Regions from separate parts of the Shewanella sp. WXL01 genome, predicted to be linked through region 1. Evidence: riboswitches for the same ligand, from Rfam matches in the RefSeq annotation. Region 1 holds a riboswitch; the other holds the start of a gene.
What was found. A riboswitch is a leader RNA that binds a small molecule or an ion and turns the genes downstream of it on or off. The one in region 1 is predicted to bind cobalamin.
Positions count from the first base shown of each region.

Region 2: another riboswitch for cobalamin. It lies ahead of G3R49_RS04720 (TonB-dependent receptor); the one in region 1 lies ahead of G3R49_RS10045 (ABC transporter ATP-binding protein).

Region 1 covers NZ_JAAIKQ010000003.1:287,356-294,588, forward strand. The annotation lists gene G3R49_RS10030 (YHYH protein) at 1-74, opposite strand, end outside; gene metH (methionine synthase) at 305-4,021, opposite strand; gene G3R49_RS10040 (histidine phosphatase family protein) at 4,247-4,948, shown strand; cobalamin riboswitch at 5,204-5,380, shown strand; gene G3R49_RS10045 (ABC transporter ATP-binding protein) at 5,447-6,304, shown strand; gene G3R49_RS10050 (iron ABC transporter permease) at 6,382-7,233, shown strand, end outside.
Region 2 covers NZ_JAAIKQ010000001.1:1,093,380-1,100,612, forward strand. The annotation lists gene G3R49_RS04690 (SpvB/TcaC N-terminal domain-containing protein) at 1-746, shown strand, start outside; gene G3R49_RS04695 (hypothetical protein) at 767-1,153, shown strand; partial or broken gene G3R49_RS04700 (transposase) at 1,251-1,400, shown strand; partial or broken gene G3R49_RS04705 (transposase) at 1,567-1,848, shown strand; gene G3R49_RS04710 (transposase) at 1,941-2,918, shown strand; gene G3R49_RS04715 (hypothetical protein) at 3,157-3,519, shown strand; cobalamin riboswitch at 4,161-4,372, shown strand; gene G3R49_RS04720 (TonB-dependent receptor) at 4,512-6,479, shown strand; gene G3R49_RS04725 (HDOD domain-containing protein) at 6,625-7,233, shown strand, end outside.

The sequences.
Region 1 (7,233 bases):
ACTAGCGTTAGGCTAGCCATTAATATGATTGCAAGGTGAGTACATTGAAGGTTGAACAAGCGGGTAAATGTCATAACCAGGCTCCAGTTAACAGTTTGTTAATTGTAGCCTAGTAGGTAAATGTGCATCGTTGATGTAGAAAATGTGCAGAGATCGTGCAGATTTGTCTGTCCAATAGTTTAATAAGCTAACCGCTGGGTGATTGGAGGTGTTTTTGAGCTTACTGTTATTTCGAGATGTGAGTTGCGGCTGATAATTGCTGTTGAATCTCGGTTGTACTCAGCCGCGTCTTTAACATCAAAAGCTACTCAGGATCATAATCCAACACAGGTGCTAACCATTTCTCGGTTTCAGCAACTGTCATCCCTTTACGTTTAGCGTAGTCTTCTACCTGATCTTTACCGACATTAGTCACACCAAAATAGCGCGATTGTGGATGAGCAAAGTACCAGCCAGACACTGCTGCCGTTGGGTACATGGCGTAACTTTCTGTGATATTCAGGTCAATGCACTCATCGGGCTTAAGTAAATCCCATAGCAGGCCTTTTTCTGTATGATCTGGGCAAGCAGGGTAGCCTGGGGCTGGGCGAATGCCTTTATACTTCTCGCGAATCAGCGCTTCATTGTCTAAGGCTTCATCAGACGCGTAGCCCCAAAACTCTTTACGTACACGTTCATGCATACGCTCAGCAAAGGCTTCAGCTAAGCGGTCCGCTAAGCATTTGAGCATAATCGCGTTGTAGTCATCGTGAGCGGCTTCAAAACGTGCGATATGCTCATCAATGCCATGCCCCGCGGTTACTGCAAATCCACCCATGTAATCCGCAACGCCACTAGTTTTTGGTGCGACAAAATCACTTAAACAGAAGTTGTCGTTACCTACGCGCTCAAGTTGCATCCGTAGATGGTGAGTCGTCATCAGTACTTGCTCGCGGCTTTCATCGGTATATAGCTCAATATCGTCATGGTTAACTGTATTGGCAGGGAACAAGCCAATGACGCCTTTGGCGGTCAGCCATTTTTCTTTGATAATGGTTTCAAGCATGGCTTTACCATCTTTAAACAGCTTGCGCGCTTCTTCACCGACTACCTCGTCTTCAAGAATATCTGGGAAGCGGCCGTGCAGCTCCCAGCTTCTAAAAAATGGTGTCCAGTCGATACGGTCGACTAAATCTTCTAATGGGTAGTCATCAAACACTTGCTTGCCCAGCACTTTTGGGGTGAACGGCGTATAGTTATCCCAATCGTGTTGGCAGCGGTTTTCCCGCGCATCTTCTATAGAGACAATGTTTTTGCGCTTGGTTTGTGACAGACGCTTTTCTCGCATTACGTCGTATTCTTTATATATCTCATCAATCGTAGTGTGACGGGTGTCGTCGTTGATTAGTTTAGAGACCATAGGTACGGCGCGTGAAGCATCTGCAATGTAGATAGCGCCATGTGGATAGTGCGGTGCAATTTTTACTGCTGTGTGAATTTTCGAGCAGGTGGCGCCGCCAATGATGGCAGGTAAGGTTAGGCCTTCACGCTCAAAGGTTTTTACATTGTGTACCATCTCATCAAGACTTGGAGTGATAAGCCCCGACATCCCGATAATATCGACGTTTTCGGCTTTGGCGACTTCAATGATTTTTTCAACCGGTACCATTACCCCAAGATCAATGACCTCATAACCGTTACACGCGAGCACGACGCCAACAATGTTTTTGCCAATGTCGTGAACATCGCCTTTTACGGTCACCATCAACACCTTGCCGTTGGACTGTCCTTCGACTTTTTCGGCTTCAATAAATGGGTTGAGGTAGGCAACCGCTTTTTTCATAACCCGAGCTGATTTTACCACTTGCGGTAGGAACATTTTACCTGCGCCAAATAAATCACCCACCACGTTCATGCCGTCCATCAACGGCCCTTCAATGACATCCAGTGGTCTTGAGGCTTGTAGGCGCGCTTCTTCGGTGTCTTGGTCAATGTACTCTGTAATGCCTTTTACTAGGGCGTGAGATAAGCGCTCAGCAACAGGCAGCTCGCGCCAGGCGAGGTCTTCTTTTTTACCTGCTTGTTTGCCGTCGCCGCGGAACTTCTCTGCTACGTCCAATAAAATTTCAGTATTGCTGGTGCCTTCAACTGGGCATGGAAGGTTAAGTACTACGTTCTCAACTTTCTCTTTTAGCTCTGGGTCGATGTCATCGTAAATGGCTAGCTGACCTGCGTTAACAATACCCATGTCCATGCCGACTTTAATCGCATGGTATAAGAACACCGCGTGAATGGCTTCACGCACCACGTTATTACCACGAAACGAGAATGACACATTCGACACGCCGCCTGAGATCATGGCGTGGGGCAGGGTGGCTTTAATGTCTTTAATCGCCTCAATAAAATCGACAGCATAGTTGTCGTGCTCGTCGATACCAGTGGCAATCGCGAAAATGTTCGGGTCAAAAATAATGTCTTCAGGCGGGAAGCCAACCACATCTACCAATAGATGATAGGCACGGGTACAAATCTCGGTTTTACGCTCGCGCGTATCTGCCTGACCGTCTTCATCAAATGCCATCACAATGGCAGCTGCGCCGTAGCGTTTAACCAGGGTGGCTTGCTCGATAAAGGCTTGCTCGCCTTCTTTCATCGAGATCGAGTTAACAATGGACTTGCCTTGAACACACTTAAGGCCCGCTTCAATCACTTCCCACTTTGATGAGTCGATCATGATTGGTACGCGGGAGATATCTGGCTCAGATGCGATAAGGTTTAAGAACTTTTGCATGTTGGCGACGCCATCAAGCATGCCCTCATCCATATTGACGTCGATGATCTGCGCGCCGTTTTCAACCTGCTCGCGCACTACATCCAGCGCTTCTTCAAACTTTTCTTCTTTAATAAGGCGCAAAAACTTAGCTGAGCCAGTCACGTTCGCGCGCTCCCCCACATTGACAAACAGTGAGTCTGAATCAATGGTCAGCGGCTCTAGACCTGACAAACGACAGGCCACCGGAATATCTGGCAGCTTGCGCGGCTCAAATTGCTCAACGGTTTGTTTTATCGCGCTAATGTGGGCAGGCGTACTACCACAGCAGCCGCCGACAATATTAAGCATGCCAGCTTGAGCCCACTCGCCAATCACCTCAGCCATTTCTTCAGGCGTTTCATCGTAGCCACCAAACTCATTTGGTAGACCCGCATTAGGATGCGCAGACACGTAGCACTCAGAAATACGAGCTAGCTCTTCGATGTAAGGGCGCAGCTCTTTTGGACCTAGGGCGCAGTTAAGACCGATAGATAAAGGCTTGATGTGCCTTAACGAGTTGTAAAACCCCTCGGTGGTTTGCCCGGTTAAGGTGCGGCCTGACGCATCGGTAATCGTGCCCGAAATCATCACTGGCAAGCGCTCGCCAATAGTGTCGAATACTGACTCAATGGCAAATAGTGCCGCTTTTGCGTTAAGGGTATCGAAAATGGTTTCAACCAGAATGATGTCAGCGCCGCCGTCGATTAACGCTTGAGTGGACTCAGTGTAGGCAGCGACAAGGTCATCAAAGTGGATATTACGAAAGCCTGGGTCATTTACATCTGGACTGATAGAGCAAGTACGGTTAGTTGGGCCAAGCACACCGGCAACAAAACAGCTACGACCTGTCTCGGCCTCTACTTCATCTGCGGCTTCACGGGCAAGACGCGCACCTTCAAAGTTAATTTCGGCTGACTGCGCTTGCATATCGTAGTCGGCCATGGCGATGGTGGTCGCATTGAAGGTATTGGTCTCAAGAATGTCACAACCTGCGAGCAGGTATTCGCGATGGATTTGCTTGATGATATTTGGCTGGGTTAACACCAGCATATCATTGTTGCCTTTGACATCGCAGTGCCAGTCTTTAAAGCGTTCACCTCTAAAGTCAGCTTCTTCGAGCTTGTAGTCCTGGATCATGGTACCCATAGCGCCATCTAAAAACAGCGTGCGCTGCTCTAGCAATTGCTCTAGTTGCTGTAGGGTTTGGCTATGGGAACGCGCTTTATCCATTACTAAGGTACCTCTAAGTAAGCTTTTATTGCCGTTTATCATCCGCGTGTAGCATTGTGCTGAGTATTATTTATTACCACAATGTCGCTATCTAACTAACTATTTATGGGTATTTAATGATTTAAATAACTAAACTAGTTGAGTCTAGCAGCTCGGAGTTTTAGACTTTTATACGTATAGACGTCCATAATAAGCGAGTTGCTTAGAATAGAGCAAGGCGGTTTTATGAAAATTATTAAGTTGTGGTTATTGCGCCACGGTGAATGTGAGGGCGGACAAATTCTGCGTGGTAAGGTTGATGTCGCGTTATCTGATGCTGGACAAGCACAAATGAGCCGCGCAGCATCACGCATTGAGCCAAGCGTTGATAGAGTGTTTAGTTCATCGCTGCAGCGCTGCGCCAATTGGAGTCAGGGGTACGCAAAGGAAAAATCCCTTGAATGTCAGCTGGTTGAAGGGCTAGAAGAAATCGACTTTGGCGTGTGGGATGGGCAATCTTTCGAGCAGCTTTATCAAGACTATGATGAACAAATGCAAGCCTACTGGTGCGATCCATGGGATGAGCAACATACTCCAGAAAATGGTGAGTCTTTATTGAGTTTTCAGCAGCGGGTGTTGCTAGCATTAGAGCCTGTGATTAATGAGGTGGCGCAGATTGAACCTGATACCAATATTAGTGCCAATATGAGCTCCAACACTCATGTTAATCACAGTGGGGAAACAGAGGCATTTGTGCCTAGCGCGCTAATAGTGACTCACGGCGGGGTGATAAAAGCCTTGCTGGCACATGTATTAAGTACGGGGCAAACAGCCTCAATGTTCAGTCACTTTAAACTGCCTTATGCGGCGCTGTTAAGTTTGGATGTGTATGTCGAGGGCGATGATATTGATAATTGTCAGTTTTGTTTGAACTGGCCTGAAATATAAAGGATTTTGTAACGGCTATTGGAGAGTCGCTTAAGTTAGGCGATAATCAAAGCGTTATATGAAGGTTGACCTCAATTGTGAATGTCTATCGCACCTGTTATTCATGTGTATTGGGAGTATATGAGCTTTGAGGTAGCAAGCCTCTTTAGCAGGGATGCTAAAGTGGAGCCCATAATGTAAACATAGGGGACGATTTTACGGCGTCTTGCGCTATCAAAGTTCGTGTGCTCCGATGGTTAGAGCACTCATGCTCTTGCCTTGACGGTTAACCCATATTTAAATTCATTTTGATTTGGCATCAGGGAATCGGGCAATCCCGAACTGTACCCGCAACTGTGATGGTGGTTATTGTTTAACTTCACCTTTGAAGTGAATGAAGTTAGTGAAACAAGCCGCCTAAGTCAGATACCTATGCCGATGTCTTGCAGATGTCCTGCAGGATAAATCAAATCCAGTTTACCTAATTGATGCTGAGCGGGTTACTCAGCGGAGTAGTTTATGACAGCCATTTCTGTATCCGCCGTGAGTTGGACGGTGGGTAAACAGCTTATTCTTGATGATGTGAGTTTGTGTCTTGATAAAGGCAAGATGCTCGGCGTTATCGGCCCGAATGGTGCGGGTAAATCTAGCTTGCTGCGCTGCTTATACCGCTACATCACCCCAGATAGCGGTGACATTACCTTGTTAGGCAAACCGATTGAGGAATACTCGTCGCAGTCATTAGCCCTCAATGTTGCTGTGGTGCAACAAGATACCCCAGCCCATGTGGAGTTAACTGTTACTCAGCTAGTGACGATGGGGCTGACTCCGCACAAAGGGTTAATGGCAAGGCTTACCAAAGAAGATAAACAGCAAGTGAGTGATGCGATTGAGCAGGTAGGGCTGCGCGATAAAGCCTTGCAGATGTTCAATGCGCTTTCAGGTGGTGAGAAACAACGAGTGCTCATTGCCCGCGCCATAGTGCAGCAGCCACAAATTTTGGTGCTAGATGAACCGACTAACCACTTAGATGTGCGCTATCAAATTCAAATTCTTGAGCTGGTAAAAAGTCTAGGCATTACCGTGATTGCCTCAATTCATGACTTAAACCTCGCAAGCGCCTTGTGTGATGAGTTAGTTATGTTGCATCAAGGCAAAGTGGTTGCCCATGGAGAGCCTAAAACGGTACTGACCGAATCTCGCATTGGTGATGTATTTGGTGTGTGCTGCCAGGTTGGTGAGCATCCACAAAACCAAAGCCCATTGATTACTTATTTCTATGGTTACCAAGGTTCAAGCGATCTTAATACTCCTAGCTATAGCAAACATTCTCAACTGGACTCGGAGTTTGGGTCAAAGGAGTCTGCGCAATGCTAGGGCGGTTAACTAAACCAATAGCGCAGGTAGATAAACAGACGCAGCGCTATTATCTCGCTTGTGTGTTAACTGGCATCATGCTGATGATTACCCCTATACTGGCAGCCAGCTTTGGCGCAGCCAATATTGGCTTTAGCGATATTGTAACTGGCTTAGGCGCTAAAGTTTTCGGCGCTACTTTTTCCGACGCTGCAGGTTCAGGTAGTGAATCTGTATCCCCATTAGTTGAGCGCATCGTTTTTGAGCTTCGTTTTCCTCGGGTTATTCTGGCGTTTGTGGCAGGCGCAGGCCTTGCCATTGCGGGCAGTGTGCTGCAAACCGTGACTCGTAACCCACTGGCCGACCCTTATTTATTTGGCATAAGTGCTGGAGCATCATTTGGCGCTGTGGTGGTATTTAGCGTATTTGGGCAGTGGTTTGACTATTCATTGCTCGCCCAATGGCAAGATAACCCGCTTGCGCAGTTTAGCTTGCCAATCGGTGCATTTATAGGCGCGAGCTTGTCGGTGCTGCTGGTGCTGGCTTTATCCGGCAGCGGATTACATGCGCAAATTGAGCGCATGTTGTTGTCGGGCGTTGCCACCTCATTCATGTTTAGCGCACTTACCACACTAGTGTTGTATTTTTCAGACCCGCAAGCGGCCGCGTCGGTACTGTTTTGGACCTTAGGCAGTTTTGCCAAAGCCAGTTGGAGTGGCTTGCTATTACCTACGCTGGTGGTGGTTGGCAGCCTGCTGGTGATTTTAGCATTTAAACGACAAATTATGGCGCTGCAGGCGGGCGATGAGTCTGCGCACACGCTGGGTGTTAATGTGGCGCGTTTGCGTTTAAGCATGTTGTTACTTTGCTCGTTAATTACAGCAGTGCTGGTGGCAAGCTGCGGAGGCATCGGATTTGTTGGCTTGATGATCCCGCATACTATACGCTTG
Region 2 (7,233 bases), on a different contig from region 1:
TAACGTCTTCAGTGTCCGGAACTGCAACATATTCTAATGGAGCTACACAAACGTTTACTGCAGACTTCAGTGGCGGAAAACTTTCTAGTGCAAGTGTTAGCGAGATTTCTAATGCTGGCAGCTTAAAGCAAGTTGCCGCTAAGCAAGAGAGCCTAAGTGATACTAGTGTCGATTACGCACAACAAGCTTTAGATTTTTATGAATCAATAGATGCAGGAAATCTTCTTTCTAGTGCCTCTACGGCCGGAGCTGCGGCGGATCTAGCTTTTAGCGGCAACTCGTTAGTATCGACTAAAGGTGCAGCAACGGCATTATTTGCAACTGGAGTGACCATGAATGAGTGGACAACTGTTAGAGGGGCTTCGCAATCTGCTGGCTCTTATAGTTTAAATAATATAGGGGTTATGGGAAAAATAATTGGCGGTGTAACTGGTTCGGCAATTTTAGGACATTCATTTGTGTCAAATTTCTATAATGCTAATCAGGGGCATATTTCTTATTCAGAGGGGATTACAAAGTTCTTCTTTGATGCTTCAGCTATAAAAGTTGGAACTAGCTCCCCATATGGACTAGCAGTGGCGACAGTTTATGGGGTAGTCGATATGAATTATAGTAATGATAAAAATATTACAGGGATCATTCAGCTCAAGCGGGATGTTGTTAAGCACTTTGAAAATAGGTATGAACAACCAAAAAATCAGCTGCCTTACACTCAAAATCCGTACAATTTATTTCCAAGATTTTAATTATAATGGAGGTTGTGGGAATGTTATTTAGTGTGTTTAGGGTTTTCGTTAGGGGAACTTATATTGGGCATCAATTATCATGGGGGAAAAACAAGGCTATGTTTTTCACTCGGATAAATATCGGTTTAATATTGGCAATAATCACGTTGCCATTGAGTGTATATGTAAGCGTTGGTGCTTTTAATAATTTATCTCTGATTGTTGGGATTGTGCCAGTTGTTAGTGGGGTTTTATACATTATGGTGTCCAATAAATGGATGGCAGACGAGTCTCTCTACCCTGATGCACAGAAAATGAATGTTACCAATATAAAAAGGGAGAAGTTTTATTCTAATTTGATTTACTTTTTTGTGTCGGTGTTATTTATTATTTTATCTTGGTGGGTGGCCTATGTACACCATAAATAAAAATAAGGCAATATTATGGGTATGCATGGTTATTGAATATTGTAAAACACTAAACTACGCTTATTGAAGTTGCTTTTTAATTGAAAAGGATTTCAAGATGGCAAGGCCGAGGAAGACGTTGGTGAGTTTAGAAAATACGCCTTACTACCACTGTGTATCACGTGTGGTGCGTAAGGCATTTTTGTGTGGATTCGATAAATCTACAGGTGATGCCTATGAACATCGCAGAGAATGGGTTGAGTCTCGGGCAAAGTAAGGTGCCACCCATTGCTAATGGCAGTAATATAACCATCTTTACATACAGCCCCATTTTTGGGCTTTTTTGATAAAATATGGCCACCCATAGTTATTGAATATTAAAAACACTAAACTACGCTTATTGAACTCGCTTTTTTACTGAAAAGGATTTCCAGATGGCAAGGCCGAGAAGGACATTGGTGAGCCTAGAAGATACGCCTTACTACCACTGTGTATCACGTGTGGTACGTAACGCGTTTTTGTGTGGGTATGATAAATCCACAGGTGATGACTATGAACATCGCAGAGAGTGGGTTGAATCTCGTATTCTTGAGTTATCAACCATTTTTGTCATTGATATTTGTGCCTATACTGTGATGTCTAATCATCTGCATGTTGTGCTTAAAGTTGATACGGATAAAGCCAAAAATTGGAGCGACAAACAAGTTCTTGAGCAATAAAGATAACATGGCCACCCATAGTTATTGAATATTCGCAAGCGCTAAACTACGCTTATTGAACTCGCTTTTTTACTGAAAAGGATTTCAAGATGGCAAGGCCGAGAAGGACGTTGGTGAGTTTAGAAGATACGCCTTGCTACCACTGTGTATCACGTGTGGTGCGTAAGGCGTTTTTGTGTGGGTATGATAAATCCACTGGTGACGACTATGAGCATCGTAGAGAATGGGTAGAGTCTCGCATGCTTGAGCTAGCGCCCATCTTTGCCATTGATATTTGTGCTTATGCCGTGATGTCGAATCATCTGCATGTTGTACTAAAAGTTGATGTAGATAAAGCCAAAAGCTGGAGCAACAAGCAAGTCCTTGAGCAATGGCACAAAGGTTTTAAAGGTACCTTGCTTACTCGCAAGTTCGTTAACGGCGATAAGCTTGAAAGCTTTGAGCTAACAACAGTGAAAGAGTGCATAGCTCAATACCGAGAACGACTCACCGACATTAGCTGGTTTATGCGCTCCTTGTGTGAACCCATTGCTCGTAAAGCCAATCGAGAAGATAACTGTACTGGGAGATTCTGGGAAGGAAGGTTCAAGTCTCAAGCATTACTCGATGAAGCTGCTTTACTTGCTTGTATGGCTTATGTAGACCTAAATCCTGTTAGGGCTAATATGGCAGCTACGCCCGAACAGTCAGACTTCACCAGTATTCAAAGGCGTATCAAGTCGGCAATTAAAGGTGAGCAACCTCAAGAATTGCTGGCGTTTGTTGGTAATGAGCGAATGAATATGCCAAATGGTTTGTTGTTTAGCGTCAAAGACTACTTGTGCCTAGTTGAAGATACTGGCCGGGTAATGAGAGAAGATAAACGTGGTGCGATTAGCGGCAGTACGTTACACATCATCAACAGACTCAATATTCCAGAAGACAATTGGTTAAAAATAAGTACAGAGTTTGAAGTCTTATTCAAAGGAGCGGTTGGCAATTTACCTGCTCTTACTCAGTACTGCGAACACACTCACCGAAAACGACGGCAAGGTGTTGCTAATTGCCAGCGCTGGTTAGCAACCTAGAGTCAATCCCAAATATTTAGCTAAAGTACAAACTCTTATGCGGACTTTTAGTTTGCAGTGTCAGCGTGTCTGAAAAATAAGAAAGTAGGTCGTTTTTTGCTCAGACCAATTCATAAACTTGGTTTATTGCTAGATGGAGTGCGAGGTTGGAGATGACTGACACTTCGATGTGAAATGAAGTATCTTAAGTTTTAATAATGGGTGTCAGGTGATAGTTCTAATCGAGAGGCAATTAAATATGCACTATCTTCGTAGCTTTATTATTGGTGGCTATGCATATTACAGAAATAAAAAGTTTGAGCATGGTAAGGCGGTGACCATGTTAATGCTACCTGTTATTGGCTTGCCCACATTGATTTTGATAGGTATAGGGCTTTATTTATTTCAAGAACTGTCATTTTATATTGATAATTATGCACTTGAGCTAATATTAGTGTTTTTGATAGCCAGTACTTTGGGAACGTATAAGATGGAAAGGTTTTTAGATGTATATAAGGGTGAGGAAGTTTTAACAAGACTGTCAAAAGAAATTCGTATTCATAGTGTGATTGTTTACACCCTGATAGCTGTAAATTTTTGCATTTGGTACTTTCTGAGGTAGCAAATGGTATTTAGCATTTTTTAGCAATTAGCGAGACACCCATAGTTAAAAATATTTAGTCTATCAGTTAAAGTGATTACAAACCCCGTATTTGCGGGCTTTGTTGTTTCTGACCTAGGCTTTGTTTGAGCATTAAAAGGAGGTCACGATGTCGCGTCCTCATAGAACTCTAATTAGCCTTGAACTGTTGTTAATGAGATAGTCCCTGTTGTCATTGGTACAGCCGCGCGATTCGGTGCGCATTCAATAGTTTGCGTTGATAACCAATACGCAGGTAACAAATATGACCACAGGCGTGGTTGGGTTTAATCACTTATTTTCGAACTCATTGGGGGGATTTGCGAGTGACCTAGCCTGTGTTACCACAGCAGCCGTTTTGTTTTTTATCGCGTAGTAATTAGTCAAAAGTGTCATGATTGGTTATAGAATCTAGTTATTTCAAGAAACCATAGTTAATCAGCTAATTATTATGAATCTAGCTCATCATCAGCTATTATCTACAACAGTTTCAGCGGCTTTACAGCAACTCTGCTCCGTCCTAAATGAAATATTCTCTTTTCAGTCGTTTATCGCTCCCGCTGGGGCTGCAACTTGTATATAATCACGCCTCATTCGCATACTGGATGGTATGCGAGTGCAAATGATGATCAATCTTTTGTGGTGCCGATAGTGACAAACACTATTGGATAATCGGGAAAACAGTGTGAACCTGTTACTGCCCCCGCAACGGTGAATGGTGAGAATGTTGGGCGCGGCATTACTTAATGTGCAGCGTTAAAACCGACATTTGTATATCGCTGCAAAGCGATATAGAACCTAAGTCCGGAGACCGGCCCTAAAGATGATTTCGAAGATTTCGGTGGGCAGATCTCGAAGTGTGATATTCAAGTTATTCTCGGTGAAGCTGCTTGCTTATTAACACCTATAAGAAACAACTTGGCTATGTATGACGGCATTCCTGCCCCATTTTTCCTTTTAGGAGTTAAAGGTAAATGGGTACTAAACCAACATTAACTGCATTGGCTATCAGTGCATTCTTTAGCATTTCTTCCGCTCAAGCTGCTGATGAGCAATTAACGGCTTCAAGCGGCGCTAATGACCAAGACATCGAAAAGATTGTGGTCATTGGTCGCAGCGAGCAAACCCCAATTAATATGGCTGCCAATGTGACGGTAATTGACGCTGCAGAGATTGAAATGAGCGGCGCAACTAACATTGAGTCTTTACTGCGCAACCAGGCGGGTATTCAAATTTCTGATAGCAACAGCGGCCCAGTATTTTCAATGCGCGGCTTTGGCTCATCAGGTGCGGCAAACAACACACTCATTTTGGTTGATGGCCGTCGTTTAAATAATATCGATATTTCTGCGCCAACGATTGGTGCAATCCCAGTTAACCTAATTGAACGTGTTGAAGTGCTTTCAGGTAGTGCTGGTGTGCTTTACGGTGACCAAGCCGTTGGCGGCGTTATCAATATTGTGACCCGTGCACCACAAGCCAGCGGCGGTGGTATTGAGCTTTCTGGTGGTAGCTTTAATACGTTAGAAGCTAAAGGTGATATCGCTGGTGAGATTAACGATAACTGGCGTTACTTTTTAGCGGGTAGTCAAAAGAATTCAGACAATTACCGTAAGAATAACGAGAGTAAAACCGCTTCTATTTTAGGTCGTTTGCAATACGCTGATGACGTGCAGGACTTCTTTGTTGAGGCCAACTACTATGATAACCATCGTTTGCTTGCTGGCGCGATTAGTGAAGATGAGTTCAACAAGGACCCACGTCATTCAAATAATGACAGCAGCAAGTATACCCATGAAATGACCAACTCAACGCGTTTGGGTTATGTGCGTCAACTCTCTGAACAGTGGGCAATTGATACAGGTGTTAGTTATACAGATACTTTGACCACAAGCTTTAACTGGTCAGCTAGTCGTAACAAACGCAGCCAATTCGCCTTTTTACCTAAAGCTGTTGGTACTTACCAGTTGGAGCAGGGTGAAATGACCATTGTTGCTGGTGCAGACATTCTTAGCGGCAAGGCTGACTTTTCTTCTATGGGGCGTAGCAATACCCAAACTCAGTTAAGTGGCTATGTCCACGCAACCGTGCCATTAACCAGCAGTGTGTCTTACGTTGTGGGTGGCCGTTATGCGAAAGCAAAAGACGATTTAGTCGACCAAGCGGTTTATCCTGCAGGTGTTGATTTAGACCAGTCAGCTCATGCATTTGAGCTAGGTTTGAACTATCGTCCAACTGAGTCACAACGCTTATATGTGCGCGCAGATGATAACTTCCGTTTTGCTAAGGTTGATGAGCAAGCTTATACACCTAAAGGCGTGGTTGGTCTAAAACCTCAGGTTGGTCGCTCGTATGAAGCCGGTTGGGACTTTGCAAGCGGTGCCAACGCGATTAGCATCAACGCTTACCGTTTAGACCTTGAAGATGAAATCATCTTTGATCCAAGTGCTGAAAAGCCTGAGGGTGGTAACTTCAACGGCGCTAACGTTAACGCGGAAGCTTCGCGTCGTTACGGCGTACATGCAAAATACGAAGTTAGTTTCGCCAAAGCTTGGTTGTGGGGTATCGAGTATAACTATATCGATGCTGAGTTTACCGAAGGCGTTAACAAAGGCAAAAAGCTGTCTTGGGTTGCTGAGCATTCAGGTCGCAGCTTTATTAACTACGATATCACTGACAACCTACAAACCTTTTTAGAGGCGAGCTATACCGGCGATCGCTTCATGCAGGGCGACAATGCCAATGTTGGGAACAAGATTGATAGTTACCTGCTGACTAACCTTGCAGTTAACTATAACCGTGGTGACTGGAAAGCTAGCCTACGTGTCGATAACCTGTTCGATAAACAGTATGTTAGCTCTGGTTATTTCTCAACTTGGGGTAATGGTTACTACTCAGGTACTGGGCGTGAAATTCGTTTAACCGCAGGCTACCGTTTCTAATAAATTTGATAGAGACAGCATTGAAGATAATAGCCAGCACACTATGCTGGCTTTTTTTGTATTCTTTGGTGCTGATAGCTTGACCTAGGGCTCACTTCTATGGATAAATTCCAAGGTAAAAATAATAACAAGGTGCTGGATAAATATGACGTCATTAGAGCGTGAAGTGTTCGATCAGGTACGAGCTATCATTAGCAATGAAGAGCAAGTGTTAGGTCGCCGAGACATTCTCACTCCGCTAAAAAAAGCCTTAATCAATGAAGCTGATATTCGTGTGGTTATCGATACAGTATCGGCCGACCCCGCGTTAGCTGCGCACTTACTTATTCGCGCCAATTCAGCTCAAGCCGCAGGCGCTGTGCAATCAAAAAATCGCAGTGTGAAAGATGCGCTTATCCGTTTAGGGCAGGTGAATATTTATCGCTACGCTTTTGCGTTTTATTTAAAAGAGCGACTTGATGCTTTAGTTGAGCCATACCGTAAGTTAGTACACGGTTATTGGCAGCTAACTGAGGATATTGCCAGCTCTGCTTTAGAGTTAATCAAGCAAGATGTTGATGCAGGCAAACAGGTCAATATTGATGTTGACGAAGTGCAAACCCTAGCGCTATTTAGTGTGTTTGGGCAGGTGATCACTTTAACTGCGTTTGCTTATTTAAATGCCAATGCTGAGCCGCCGCTGTCACTGCGAATCGTAAAGTCGATAATTGATAAGCAGCAAAAATCGTTGTCATTAGATGCGTTTGAAAATTTA